One region of the Methylophaga sp. UBA678 genome, then DNA from elsewhere that is predicted to be linked to it. Evidence: riboswitches for the same ligand, from Rfam matches in the RefSeq annotation. Region 1 holds a riboswitch; each other region holds the start of a gene.
The links. Region 1 has a riboswitch for cyclic di-GMP ahead of B3014_RS02155 (beta strand repeat-containing protein). Riboswitches for the same ligand answer to the same signal wherever they lie in the genome.
Positions count from the first base shown of each region.

Region 1 (3,636 bases):
ATTATTGATAACTCCATAATTTGCCATTGTGGAATATAAGGTGGAGGTAAATGTGCCCTTATTGTTCAGAACACCGCCATTGGCAAACACACCATTGTTGAGAAATTGCCCATTTTCGTTGTTATTAAAAGTGCCAGCATTAGCAAATTGACCACTATCTGAGTTAATCAAGTTACCTGTATTATTGAGTGTGGCAATTGTGTTATTTCGGATAATGCCCTGATTGGTTAACGTACCACCTGCCTGATTACTGAGCGTACCATCGTTAGCAAATTCACTGGTGTTTGAGTTAATCAATGCACCCGCATTGTTGAGAGTGCCTGTTGCGTTATTAGTGATAATGCCCTTATTGGTTAATGTAGCTCCTGCCCGATTGCTGAGAGTGCCATCATTATTCAAACTCGCTGTTTCATCATTGACAAAACTAGCGTTATCCTTGTTGTTAAATGTGCTGTGTTCTTGATTATTGAAAATAGAGTGATTATTTACAACACCATTTGATTGATTACTAAAGCCGCTAGCATTGTTAAATGTCGAACCGCTATTATTATTGAGTATGCCATTATTAATGAATGCAGCCGACTTAGTATTATTCATGATGGCATTATTGTTTATCGTGCCATTGTTAGTGAGCCTGCCAACCCTGTATCCGCCTGAGTATGTCTTTCCAGATGTATTGCTAAATGTGGCGAAAGTATTATCAATTACACCTGTGTTGGTAAATGTTCCATATGTTTCAAATGATTTGTTATTGAGTATTTGTCCGTTGTTATTGAAATTACCTTCGTTGGCAACACTACCGTCGTTTCTGAATAGTCCATCATTAACGACCAAGCCAGAACTCAAATTATAGAAAATATTGTGGCTTGTAAAAATACCCGTGAGTTCATTATGAAAGCCATTGTTTCCTGACCCTGACCTATTGTAAAAATTGCCACTTTCTACTGTGCCAAGATTAATAAATTTACTATTACCATTATTATAAATACTGGCTTTGAGGCCGCTCATTGTCCCCTTAGATAAAATTCGAATTGTACCTTCGTTGTCTATCCTATTTCCTACTCCCCATTGACCATTACTAGAAATGTAACCTTTCTTATTGATAAGCTTATCAGTAATAAATCGAGAATTAGTGGCATTTAGGATATCTCCATAATAGTTCTTAAGCATCCCCTTTCCACTATCAAATTCACTGTTGTTTTCTATTACGCCATAGTTATTTATCTCACCACGATTATCTATTTTGCCTTTGTTAAAGACTGTTCCTGACTTAAGATTATCGAAATGACTCTTTCCAGACAGGCTAAGCGATCCAGCATCATCAACAGTCAACTTACTGGCATTCTCAAAATTCTTTGCGATATAACCATCACTAACTCTGATTGGGGATGTGTTTGTGCCATCTAGTTGTGTAGAAGCATGCACAACTGACGACGCCAGTAAAAATGAGCTGCACAGCAACGTAGTAGAGAGCGACAGAAACTGTCGTTGTTTATTTATCATCACTCGGATTCCTTGCGTTTGTGCAACCCAGCCACCTTGTTAAACAACAAGGCCTGTGGCTTTCCGTCCCTGATTCACACCAAGTTTGGCCGATTAAATAACACGCCGATCATAATGAAATGGGGTTATAGCGACTATCAGCCAAAAGTATGATTTTGTGAGAAAAATAAATAAGCAATAAAAAAGGGAGTCACTGACTCCCTTCTAAATATGGTGTGATAAGAGAAATTAACTTTCTTTCTTATCTTTGCAGGATGGGCGTTTATCACCCTTATGTTTTTTATGGGCCGCTGCGGCTTCTTCCTTGGTCACCTTGCCATCAGCATTAGTATCCATTTTTTCGAAGCGTTTTAATGCTGCCGCTGTGGCTTCCTCTTTTGTAATAACACCATCACCGTTGCTGTCGATATGAGCGAAATATCCTTTTTTATCATGTTTAGCCATATCGTCAGTTGATGCTGGTTCAGCGAATGTCACTGTGCTCATTGCCATCGCGGCTAATACTGAAAAAAGTGCTGTTTTCATCATTAATCCCTCTTGTATTGGTTGGGATTTTTAGATTACGCCGGTCAAAGTTAACAAATGGTTATCACAATAAAAAATCGGAATTATTTTTCGATAGCCGCTTTTATATAGTCGATGGCCTTTGTTATTTGTTGTTCATCTGAAAAACGTCCCAGACTGATGCGTAAGGATGATCCTGCTTCTTCATCCGTCAACCCAATCGCTTTTAATACATGTGAAAGCAAGACCATTTCACTGTTACAGGCAGAGCCTGTAGAAGCACAGACATTCGGCTGGAGTTTTTCTAATAGCTTATTCGCATCACAACCGATGAATTGCACATTGATATTGCCGGGATGACAATGACTTTGTGTGCCATTTAATTTAAATGGAATATGCGTCGCTTGCAGTTGCTGTAGAAACAAACGTTTCAAATGCGTTAATTGTTCGCGGTGAGTTTTTGCTTCTTGTTTTGTGATACGCATCGCTTCAGCAAAACCAACACAGAGAGGCGTGGCCAGGGTGCCTGAACGCATACCAAACTGTTGCCCTCCTCCCTGAATAAATGGTGGTAACTCGGCCTGCAGATCATTTTTGATAAATATCGCGCCAATACCTTTTGGGCCATACACTTTATGTGCAGACAAACTCAGCATATCGACATTCCAGTCTTTCACGTCAATATCCATCGCTTCCGGTGCTTGAGCCGCATCACAATGAAACAGAGCGCCTGCCGAGTGTGCCATTTCAGCAAAGGTTTTGACATCCTGAATAGTGCCAATTTCATTATTGACCGCCATAATGCAGACCAACAATGTCTGATCAGACAATAATGATTGATAAGCGTCTACATTAATCAGCCCGGTGTTATCGACTGGAATTTCTTTGACTTTGTAACCTAGTTTTGCGGCATAAAAATAGGCGGCATTTTTAATACATTTGTGTTCAATTTCACTGATAAGAATGTCACGACGTTCAGTAGTATTGCCAAATAACACACTGGCAATCGCCTGATTGTTCGACTCAGTCGCACCCGACGTAAAAATGACCTCTTCACTTGAGGCATTAATGCACTTTTCAATGGTGCTACGCGCAGTCTCAACCGCTGCCGCAGATTGCTGACCAAGCACATGGGCCGTGGAATGTGGATTAGCAAAAATCTCATTATTGTACGGTGCCATCGCGCTAACAACGCGAGGTTCTATCGGCGTGGTCGCCTGATAGTCGAGGTAAATTGAACTACCGATTTGCATTTCCTGCTCCACTTTTCGATGTCAATAAAATCGAAGGATTGATATAGATTGGCTGTATAGGATAGCGAGAAAAGCGGCTTATTGGCTATTTAAAATAGTGTTTATGGCGTTTAGTGTAAATATATAAACAAGAATAAAAGGCAAAAAAAAACTGTTACCGATGAGGAGTGAAATCGGTAACAGTTAGTAGATTCATCATTAGCAATTTATTTTTTTGTTATTTCTTGGTGCTTATTGATATCTGTGTGATTCCTTGTTTGCTCTTGGCTATCAATAAGACTCGAACTGGTAACACTATCTAGTTTTTTTGACTCAAAGCCTTTGTTATCGGCGACGGCAACAGAGGCTGAGCTAGCTATACTTAGGGCACTGATAG
Region 1 is NZ_DBNG01000006.1:54,110-57,745, reverse strand. It holds gene B3014_RS02155 (beta strand repeat-containing protein) at 1-1,503, opposite strand, end outside; cyclic di-GMP riboswitch class I at 1,522-1,603, opposite strand; gene B3014_RS02150 (hypothetical protein) at 1,732-2,031, opposite strand; gene B3014_RS02145 (cysteine desulfurase family protein) at 2,112-3,260, opposite strand; gene B3014_RS02140 (hypothetical protein) at 3,467-3,636, opposite strand, start outside.

Region 2 (3,636 bases), on a different contig from region 1:
CAGCCATGATGCGTTTAGTTATTACACCAAAGCCTATGGCGTCAGATTCTTATCACCCCAGGGCGTATCCACAGAAACCGAAGCCTCAGCAGCTACCATCGCTAAACTCATCGACCAGATTAAACAGCTTGGCGTAACACGTTATTTTTTTGAAAACTCTAATAACACCCGTTTGATCAAGCAGATTGCTAACGCCACCGGGGCAAAACCAGGCGGCAGACTCTATCCGGAGTCGTTATCTGAAGAAAATGGACCGGCTCCAACCTATATCAAACTGATGCAATACAACACACAACAAATCGTTACGGCCCTTTCAGAATAACGCCGAGATACCCAGGCTATTTATTTTCAGATAGTCTGGGTAGTGGGTCCTGGTTATCTTGATGACGAAGTTGCTCCTCCAGACTCTTTAAATCTCCCAACACCCATACATCAGAAATAAGATCTTGTCTAAAAGTAAACAAAGCTGAGCCCTGCCAGCTTAAGCGTTTTTGTGTGGGGGGATATCCCATAAACACATCTCGATGAATGCCAGTAAAGGTCATTTTGGCAAATACTTTATCGCCTTCTTCTACAAGCTCATCAATAATGCATGTGTAATTGCCCAATGCTTTATGGACCATATCAACATACTCAGAGACCCCGACATGCCCGCGTTTTTCCTCACCCAATGATCCTCGGAAAGTCACATCATCACATAGGATAGAAGATATGGATGCCTTGTTGTGAGCATTCCATAAAACCTCATAAAACCGCCGCACATGGTCTTTATGCATAACTATTCTCAGAGAAAATCAGTCGGGACAGGGCTGGAACTAGTTTGGCTTAGTTGAGCTTTGACAGCAATTCATGAACCTCTTCAGCACGTAATGGCCTCACAAGACGACCCACTTCTTGACCATTGTTTAGCAGTATCAATGTCGGCCATAGCTTAACCTTAAACCCACGGCCCAATCGCTTACCCTTACCGTCATAGATTTTGATATGACGCAGTTCACTATGTTCATTGACCACTTCGATTATAGCTGCACTTGCTGCCTGACAATGACCACACCAAGGCGCACCAAACTCAAGTAATACCTTTCCTGGCAATTCCCTCGTTTGCTCAAAGGTTAATGTTTCCTCTGCATAGCCTGAGTCGTCATCAGCTTGATTCATATTCATATAATTAACTCTATGGGTAAATGACAATCTCTTTACTCAATCGCCGAAAGACTATTCTCTCAGCAACAAAAAACAGTTTATTTGCCATCTCATCTTGCCATAAGTTTCTGTCAGGCAATAAAAAAGCCGTAATGAACTTAATCATTACGGCTTTAATCGGTTTAACAGTCTGGGTATTAAGCGACTGTTTTTTGAGCTCTACGACGTAAGCCCATGAAACCTAATAATGCAGGAGCAAACAAGAATGCTGCAGCAGGAATAGGCACAGCAGATACGTTTAATGACATACCACCGATATTATCTCCGTATACACTGTCATTGATAAAAAACTGAACAGTGGCATCTGATAACAGTGTAAATGTTGCACCAAGTGCATTCAGCAGTGCTAAATCAGCAGTCGCATATCTACCAGTATCGCTAGTGATGATATTAGTAGTTCCAGAGGGTGTAGTGAATGAGTAGTTGTTTACCCAGCCTTTTGAACAACCTGTACCATCAGCACCACAACCTTGAACTTTACCCCAGGCATTCCACGCTGTGTATGTGTCATCTTTAAATGGGCTGATTGAATAAGTACCTGCTTTCAGGTTGAGTTCAACAGCATTCGAAGAAGTGTTTGTTTTTGCATCAAGGTGGACAGTTGCTGCATTGGCAGTCAACGGCGCCATAATTAACAACCCGAGAGCGATTACTAGATTCTTGCTAAATAACTTCATTACATAAGCCTTTGTTATTGTGCAACTCAGCCATCTTTATTCACAACTTATAAAGACCTGAAGCTTTCCGTGCTTGGCTCACACCAAGGTTGGCTTTATTGAGAAATTAATTTATTACAGCTACAGAATAAATCGCTTCTATAACTCAATCAATTGTACCTTGGTACTAGAAAGCCAATTTAAACGTAGGTTTTGGCGTTTTCCGTCATTGAGATTACTCCCACGCACATCAATCTGAACACGCAAAACAGATCTGGAGGACAACTAGGTATCAATTAGATAAATCAAACTCAGCGCGGCAATAACGTAACAAGCTAAAGTGAAAAATGACCAAAACCAGAGAGCGAGTAGCCCTGACTTTTTTCCACCATAAGCGAGGTTCTCAATAAAGATCGCTTCTTGCATCCGCTTGGCAATAAAGTGCATCGCCAGCACAGCAAGCAGAAATTGAATCAACGCTGGCACCCAACTCAAGACAGTCGCACTCATTACATACAGGATGCATAAAGAAATCATACCAAGAATGAACGAGCTGATGGCTTTGCCGTATTGACCAATACGCACATAATTAATAGCAATAAGGCTCAGTCCGCAAAGCGGTGTACCTAGAAAAGTCGCGATGCCAACTTGCCTGTGTGAAAACAGGGTTGCTCTTCCTTGATTCAATTTTTATCTCCTGACAAAAGTCATCACTGCAGCTAGCCAATGACTTAATCTAATCATTCATTAGATTAATATTACTCTCTAAGCCTCACTCATCGCCATGACTATTCCTTACTCTCACGTGGGTGTAGCTCAGACTCAATCCACTCCGCGACCTCTTGCTTGTCTTGTCTTTTTACCATCTGTCTCGTATTGATGTCTTTTGGATAAACGCAAGTGCCGGTATTGTGCTTCAGCACAAATGCGCGCTTCGCCCCAACAGGGTGTTTACTCGGAGCATGAATTACCGCAGCTCTTAACTCGAGACATTCAACGTCTTCCAGTGAAGCATTTAAACCTATTTTATTTTGAGTGTTTTCAATAATGTCTCGAAACGTACCTAAAATCAGATAACCACCATTGAGCAACGGCCCTTGACGCAAAGTTTGCTGCACATCCTGCTCGGTCACATTAATGCGCTCAAACTCTGTTACAGCAAGCTTATACTCCTCCCCGGACGTCATTTTTATCACGGCTTGTACACACACCACATGAACAGGTCTCTCACCCATATTCACTAACATACACAGCGCATCAGGGTTTTCATTTTGGGCATGATGGAAAATAAGATAAGGCCGATTATTTCGGCGATATTGACTAAGTATTAACTGTAAATAAACAAGCCAGATAATGGCCATAACAGCAGAGCTGACTGGGCCAATATAATCCATATATTTTTTCTCCTCCGTTGGAAATGATGTATAGAGGAGTACTGACTAAGAACTCAGTAATGAGTTTCATTTGGTAACTTGATGAGATGTGTGAGTTGGAAATCAATTGCAAGAAATCAAGTTTGCTGCCCCCTTGATCATGCAGATCCCTTGATTCTTTGATTTGTATGACCCTATTGATTTGTTATTTTAGACTGGCTTGGAGCATAGCCTAAAGCCAGTCCCAGCCGCGTAGCGGCGAATAACACCACCTTGTTATGTTCTTACCGCTCTGAAATACCATTCTGGTTGTTTCCATTCAATATCCTCCTCCATTCTATAGTCAAATTGACGAGGGTATTGATAATGCTCTATTAAATACTGAAGGTGTTGATTTGCAATTT
Region 2 is NZ_DBNG01000034.1:16,957-20,592, reverse strand. It holds gene B3014_RS14975 (metal ABC transporter solute-binding protein, Zn/Mn family) at 1-322, shown strand, start outside; gene B3014_RS14970 (ester cyclase) at 339-776, opposite strand; gene B3014_RS14965 (thioredoxin family protein) at 826-1,164, opposite strand; gene B3014_RS14960 (hypothetical protein) at 1,341-1,880, opposite strand; cyclic di-GMP riboswitch class I at 1,898-1,984, opposite strand; gene B3014_RS14955 (hypothetical protein) at 2,145-2,546, opposite strand; gene B3014_RS14950 (hypothetical protein) at 2,648-3,253, opposite strand; gene B3014_RS14945 (DUF695 domain-containing protein) at 3,509-3,636, opposite strand, start outside.
Region 2: it holds a riboswitch for cyclic di-GMP, as region 1 does, so the genes downstream of both, B3014_RS14960 (hypothetical protein) here and B3014_RS02155 (beta strand repeat-containing protein) in region 1, are expected to answer to the same signal.

Region 3 (3,636 bases), on a different contig from region 1:
AATTTCAAAGCCAACCTTGGTGTGAGCCAAGCACGGAAAGCTACAGGTCTCAATTCTACTGATAAAAATGAGATGGCTGAGTTGCATTTTCACTTTGCGAATAAGGAAAATGGCATGAAAAAAACGTTACAAAACCTTCTCTTGGGTGGCTTCATTCTTGGAGCAATATCCACAACAGCTATGGCTGCACCTCAGCCCGTTGATTTGTCTTCATGGAAGGCAAATGGTAACGGTAACTGGGTATTACAGTCGGGTAATAATGCTGTTCAACAAGGAATCAACGGTACTCCAACCGTCTTTCACAACAATAAAAATAGCCAGGGCACGGCATTATCAGGTCAGATAACAGTAAAGACGACTGCTGACGATGATTATATCGGGTTTGTCTTGGGTTATAACAATAACGATCTAACCAACTCATCTGCTGATTATTTACTCATCGACTGGAAACAAGGAGATCAAACCTATTACGGTGCTGGTCAAAAAGGCCTGGCCATCTCACAGGTCAGCGGCGTATTAGGTGATAACTCTGGTGCATGGGCTCATGATCCAAGCAAAAATGTGACCGAATTAGCCCGTGCAACTAACTTGGGCGATACAGGTTGGCTGGATAATACAACATATGACTTTGATATTACCTTTACATCCTCTTTAGTTGAAGTTTTTGTCAATGGTATAAAAGAGTTAAGTATTACTGGTGCATTCAGTAATGGTTCTTTTGGTTTTTATAACTACAGCCAACAGAGTGTGCTTTATGCTGGAATTGAAGAAGTTGATGTACCATCTGCAGTTCCCGTACCTGGTGCATTATTGATGTTTGCTCCTGCTCTATTAGGATTTATCGGCTTGCGCCGTAAGGCAAAATAAAGTTCAGCAATAAAAAAAGCCGTGGTCTTTTTTGTACCACGGCTTTTTCACAATACTCAATATCTTGTCAGATAATTGAAGTGTCTCAGAAAAGTTTAAATTTCCCTAGCTAGAGCACGTTTTTTCTACGTAGACCAAGGAACCCTAACAGAGCTGGGGCTAAAAGAAAAAATGCTGCAGGAACAGGGACTTCAGAAACTGATTGCAATGATACGTCATATTTAAAGACGTTTCGATTACCATTCAGCAAATTAACAGAGGCAACTGTGCCTGCGTAAATCAAACCTGTAAACCTGAAATCACCTGAAATATCAAACAACTGAACTGGATCAACCCCATTATCAAAAGAAATGGTGGCTTCTGTCAGCGCAGCTACAGGATTAAATGACCACTCAATAATGGTAGAGGTATCTTCTGTTGTAGTCACATCGTAAGTTGAACTCCACGGCTCGTCACCGTTAGTGACGGTACCACTACCTAACACCGTGCTTCCTGTATCTACTGAGGTGGTCTGAGTGGCATTAGTTGACCCTGTTGGATTGATGGTGAGTGTGGCAGCATTAGCTGACACTGTGGCAAATAAAGCAATTGCAAATAGCATCGCTTGTTTCATATCATAAACTCCTTGATTTGTTACAAAGCAATGCAGCCCAGCCATCTCGTTCTTCATCAAGATCTGTAGCTTTCCGTCCTCGCCTCGCGACGAGTTTGGCTATGACAGCCCATCACGAACGTGTTGAGCCGAACATACCCGCTATGAATGTAAATCAATACCTTCTTAACGGGTACCAACAACAAATAGTTTGTTGTTGCTTCTACCCTAACATTGATAGATCTCAAGTTAAAGGGTGCGCATTTCGGCTTTTCTACTTAAAGATCCGTTTCTTTATTTCAATGGCGACTATCAGTGTTGCTGACTTTCAATCAATATCAACTTTTTTTGATTGTCGGACTGAAGCCAGAGCAGCACAAATAGCAGCACAATTATTTCTTGCATCTGTCATCGTGAGCTTGGGAGCCTTATTTTGCAGTATGCACTCAGAGAAATGCTCTATTTCCAGATTGAAATGATTGGCCTTTGGAATAGAGACGGTTTGTTCTTCCTCATCATTCCACCAGCTAATTGTGGCCTCTTCCGTTTCCGGTTGCCAAACGGTATGACATTTAATACCGCCTTTAGTCCCGATGATTTCATACTCGCTGCGTCTGGCATGCTCAAAACTCATTTCAAAATGAGCAAACTTACCATCCGTAAAATCAAATACACCACTCAAGCTGACATCCGCTCCACTGTCATTGAGCTTGGCCATCGCCATGGCTGCAACAGGCTCGTTATCAAACCATAGTCTTGCTGTATGAATAGCATAAGGACCAATATCCCACATGGCGCCACCACCATCGTTTATATCGCGATTGATCCTATACAGTCGAGCGGGTTTCATTGGAAAGGCAAACGCCGTTTTCATCGTGCGCACATCACCAATCTTGCCATCATCAATCAACTGTTTTACATAATCATGTTGGGGATGGAAGATATACATAAAGCCCTCCATCACCGTGACATTGTTTGCTTTCGCAGCTGCTTCAATCGCATCAATATCCGCCACCGTTAGTGCCATCGGTTTTTCAATCAACACGTGTTTACCGTGGTTTATGGCTTTCAAAGCCCATTCCGCATGCTCTTCATTCGACATGGGTAAATAGATAGCATCGATCTGTGAATGAGAAAGCAGTGCTTCAGGATCGTCCAAAGTCTCTACCTCAGTTTGTTCTGGCGCTAGTTTTTGCAAAACTTCTGCTGCAGCACCAGGACGACGACTAGCAATGGCGACCAATTTCGCATTAGCTGCTTCAACAATAGCGGGCAGTAATTTTTCGTTTACACGAGCAGCACCTAAAATTCCCCAGCGTAATTGTTTTTCAGCCATGTGTTTATATCCTTTTGATTCGAGTAAGTTACTAACATCATATCGACTCACCTTCACAATTCCAAACTGATAAAACCTCATGTTTCATAGTGTTTTTATCTCATAGCGATTGTCTTATGCTAGTTAACCTGTAAATAAAAATAATGGATTAAGGAGCAAGTATGACAATCGAAGTTGGACAGAAAATTCCCGCGGCGACACTCTCAGAATGTGTAGACTTTTCAGCAAGCAGTGGCTGCCCTGTTAACCCTCAACCACAAAATGTGCAATCACTCACAGAAGGCAAAACCATCGTTCTTTTTGGTGTACCTGGTGCATTTACTCCGCTTTGCTCTGAGGAGCATTTACCTGGTTTTATACGCCTTGCAGATGACATCAAAGCAGCAGGAGCAGATGAAATCTGGTGTATGGCCGTGAATGATGCCTTTGTCATGGGGGCGTGGGGTAGACAAGTCAACAATGAAGGTAAAGTTAGAATGTTGGCTGATGGTAGTGCTGAACTGACCAAGGCTATGGGCTTAGACCGTGACTTAACGGCCGGTGGCATGGGCGTACGCTGCTATCGTTTTGCCTGCATTCTGAAAGATGGCGAAGTGACATATATTGGTGTTGAAGGCTCGGGTGAGTTTGGTAAATCCAAAGCAGAAACCATTCTGGAAGAACTCAAAAAAGGCTAATGTCTTAGACTCTGAGTACATGGGGGAGCTCAACTCCTCCATGTACCATCATGTCATCACGCCAATGAAAAATAGTTTTAACGCCAGTGTTCTTCTACTTCACTTTCTCCACCAATAAAAATAGCGGAGGCGATATCACTGAAAATTCCGTGCTCAACAATACC
Region 3 is NZ_DBNG01000012.1:188,120-191,755, reverse strand. It holds cyclic di-GMP riboswitch class I at 1-89, shown strand, start outside; gene B3014_RS07675 (PEP-CTERM sorting domain-containing protein) at 115-867, shown strand; gene B3014_RS07670 (hypothetical protein) at 977-1,480, opposite strand; cyclic di-GMP riboswitch class I at 1,509-1,590, opposite strand; gene B3014_RS07665 (Gfo/Idh/MocA family protein) at 1,788-2,795, opposite strand; gene B3014_RS07660 (peroxiredoxin) at 2,957-3,472, shown strand; gene rpiA (ribose-5-phosphate isomerase RpiA) at 3,550-3,636, opposite strand, start outside.
Region 3: it holds a riboswitch for cyclic di-GMP, as region 1 does, so the genes downstream of both, B3014_RS07670 (hypothetical protein) here and B3014_RS02155 (beta strand repeat-containing protein) in region 1, are expected to answer to the same signal.

Region 4 (3,636 bases), on a different contig from region 1:
ACAAGCTGATTATCTGAGTCGATATTTTGTTTTACTCGCTGCATCAGGTTCGCTAGAGAAAGCATTTTGGGGACCTTTACTCTGCGCAAGAGAGGGGCTAATTGATGATGGTAGCGAACAATATCCTAAGCTTGAACGTATCACCCATTACGCCAGCGTGATTGGTCCATTAGAAAGCTTCCGTGCTCGTCCATCTTTCTATGCATTAAAACAAGTCATTGCCGCTATTTCCGGTGCTGAATACAAAGGCGCACTGGCAACGACAAAAAATATTGAAATACATGCCTTTAAAAAAGACGACTCCGTGGTGCACATCGCATGGACCATTAACGGTAAAGCTTGTGATCTGGCTAACCTTTATGATGAGTCAGACTTGCAAAAAGCTGAGTTTAAAAATCGTGATGGTCATGATTTAGGATCCTCAGCACATTTCGTTAACGAGTCACCGATGTTCCTCCTCTGGGAAGGCGTTGATGAAATGACACTTTCTGCAGACCACAATTTAACGACAACTTCTCTGTTCGCTCACACAGGTTATGGGCAATACTTCCCCATCAATGAAAATGGCTGGGTTGGTATGCTCTGCGCTCAGGATGACATGCATGCTGAGGCGATAGTTAAACAACTTCACCCCGATTTACTTCCCGCTTATACAAAAGAAAATACCTTCAGGAAAGCCCGAAATATCATTTGGAGAGTTCCCGGCGTTAATGACGAAGAAGTTGTAGCAAAGAAACCACTTAAGGTAGCAGTTCAAAAGCTTATCGTTGATCGTTTCAAACCAAGTAAAGCCCGTAGAAGTTGGAATGCAGCAGCTGAATTATCGCGTAGAAATATATCAACGGCACGAGCTATTGCTTACTTTGAAAAAAGTGGTGACAAAAGCATGTTGGAAAATGTGTTTATTTGTGAAAAAGTTGATCATGATTTCAATATTCGGGACATGTTCAATGCGCTTCGTGAAGGAGCAAACAGTTATCAGGGAGTAGCGGAGGAAACAATCTATCGTGCATTGTCAGAATTTCTTCAACAAATGCATGCTCGAGGTGTATTTTTCCGTGACTTAGCTGGCGGCAATATACTCGTTAAGAAAAGAAAGCCTGGCTTGACGTTCACATTAATTGATATCAATAGAGCACGCTTCTACAACCACCCAGTTAGCATGCCTAAACGTCTATCAGACTTAACGCGAATTACATACAAGCTGCATCCGGAAGGCAGGGACAGATTTGTGGAGATTTACCTGAGCGGTATGCGAAAAAGTAAAAACTTTACTTTCACCTATAAAGTCCCGTTTTATCTATATGACTTCAAAGTGAGTATGAAACGTAAGTTCGGGCGAAAAGCGATTAAACGCCTATTCAAAAAGATTAATGAGATTAATAACCCTGTCAAAGCTGTTGTCATCTTTATATTTGTAACAGCATTGACACTGAGCATCGGCTTCGAATAGGTGGAAATGATTGATAAAATCACTCTGTATAAGCTAAGTATCATGATAGGCGGTGCTATGAAAGAGACTTATAAGAGAGGGGCGCTCTATTCAGACAAGCCATTACGACAATAGTTAAACATTAGCACAGCAGCTAAGCCTGAAGCTCGTAGACTAAATGCTTTTTTTGTTGAGCAATAGCCACCAAAACGACTATCAAACACTAAATAAACAATAAAGCCACCATGTGATGGTGGCTTTATTATTCCAAATAATATTACCTCGTTAAACAGCGAGCTTTACTTTGCGACGTAAGCCCATGAAACCAAGTAGCGCAGGAGCAAATAGCAAGGCTGCTGGTGGCAATGGCACCGCCGACACCTCAAAAGAGGTAAAGCGATATTCACCCTTAAGAATAGTATTTATTGATTGCCCTCTGTCATCCCATGTGATGTAAGCCAAGTCGGAGGCCCCAATCCAACTTATGCCATTATTCAACCATTCTTGCGTACTAATCATGATATCACCTGTATCAAACAAGTCTGCTATGGTGAAAGACTCGTATGTTGAGCGCCAATTAAATACGGAAAACTCTCCGAAAGACAAGAGACCGTCATTATTCAGATCTTCACCTACAAAATTTCCAGAAAACTGAAACTCTCCACCATCATACTCTGGCCATCCAGCAACAAACTCAGCTTTAACGACAGTCGCAGCCCATGTGCTATGTGATAGCGTCAATAAAAGCAGACTGAATAGTATCCACACTATTTTTTTCATAAGAAATGTCCATGTTATGCAGCCCAGCCCTGATACCAATAATGTACAGCTGTCGGTTTTCCGTCCCTGACTCACATCAGGTTTGGCGTTAATGTATTGAATAAATTTAATAAATGAAGTTAGCTTCGGGTAACTCAAAACAGATGAATATTCATAAAAATCTGTTATTCACAGATTACTGAACTGGAATTAATAAAGATATCGTCCAAAAGTATGATTTTGTTCAAAGGGATTACTGAGCGTAGTAAGCCAGTCAAAGTTAGTGCTATCTTGACTGTTGCTACTATGTGGGCACTGTTACGCGTGCTCTAGGAGTGAATTAGATAAACAGAAACACTATTAAAATCGAATCCATCAAAGCATCGCAGATAGCGTCCTCAGACTCATCCAAAAAGTAGATGAAGATACAAGTTTATTAAGCAATGGGCTCATTGGCTCGGCATATCAATATTTGAGACTTTGCACATAACACAGAACTATCTCAGCAGCGCTACTCATACGGTATCAATAGCTGCTGAAATAACCTGCTCAAGCGCGCCGAATATGCTTCACCTCTATCTGTATCTTTTTCTACCATGAAGCATCTAGCATTTTTTCAATGTCACCCCATTATTTTGACTCATTCGCAAATTTTCCCTTTTTACTTATTTGATTCCTTAGAAAGGTGATGCAGCTCATATTTATCGAGTAACGAATTCATCTTTTCTTCATCACCGCCGACATATGATGTTTGCAACAACATTGCGAACAACACACAAGAGATATCATCATGTTTGGTAAGTCAAAACAATTAGCAGATCAAAACGCAGCATTGGAAAAACAGTTACAGCCATTGCTAGAAATGTTCACAGCTATGCAATCTTCATTGGCATTCATTGAATTTACTCCTGAGGGAGTAATAACCAAAGTGAACGATAATTTCTCACGCGTGACAGGTTATTCCTCAGCAGAGTTGATAGGACAGCACCATCAACTTCTATGTGATAAATCCGAAGTTGAATCTTCCAGATATAGAGACTTTTGGAAACATCTCAACAATGGTGAATCTTTTTCTGGAGAAGTATTACGCAAGCATAAAAATGGTCATGATATTTGGCTGGAAGCGAATTATTTCCCAATAAAAGACAGTGAGGATCGCGTCGTTAAAATTTTTAAGATAGCGAATGATGTCACCGCGCGTGTAGAGCATGCTCGTAGTAATGATAGTTTGCTGTCCGCAATCGATCGGTCAATGGCTATCATTGAGTTTGACATGAAAGGCCGCATCACCCATGCGAATCAGAATTTTCTTAATCTTATGGGATATACACTTGATGAAGTGAAAGGACAACACCATAAGATTTTTTGCGAATCAGACTATGTCAAAAGCGCCGAATACACGAAATTCTGGGAAAGCTTAAATGAGGGTCGTTTTGTTGCTGATA
Region 4 is NZ_DBNG01000019.1:32,352-35,987, reverse strand. It holds gene B3014_RS10485 (lipopolysaccharide kinase InaA family protein) at 1-1,453, shown strand, start outside; gene B3014_RS10480 (hypothetical protein) at 1,718-2,212, opposite strand; cyclic di-GMP riboswitch class I at 2,227-2,309, opposite strand; gene B3014_RS10475 (methyl-accepting chemotaxis protein) at 2,982-3,636, shown strand, end outside.
Region 4: it holds a riboswitch for cyclic di-GMP, as region 1 does, so the genes downstream of both, B3014_RS10480 (hypothetical protein) here and B3014_RS02155 (beta strand repeat-containing protein) in region 1, are expected to answer to the same signal.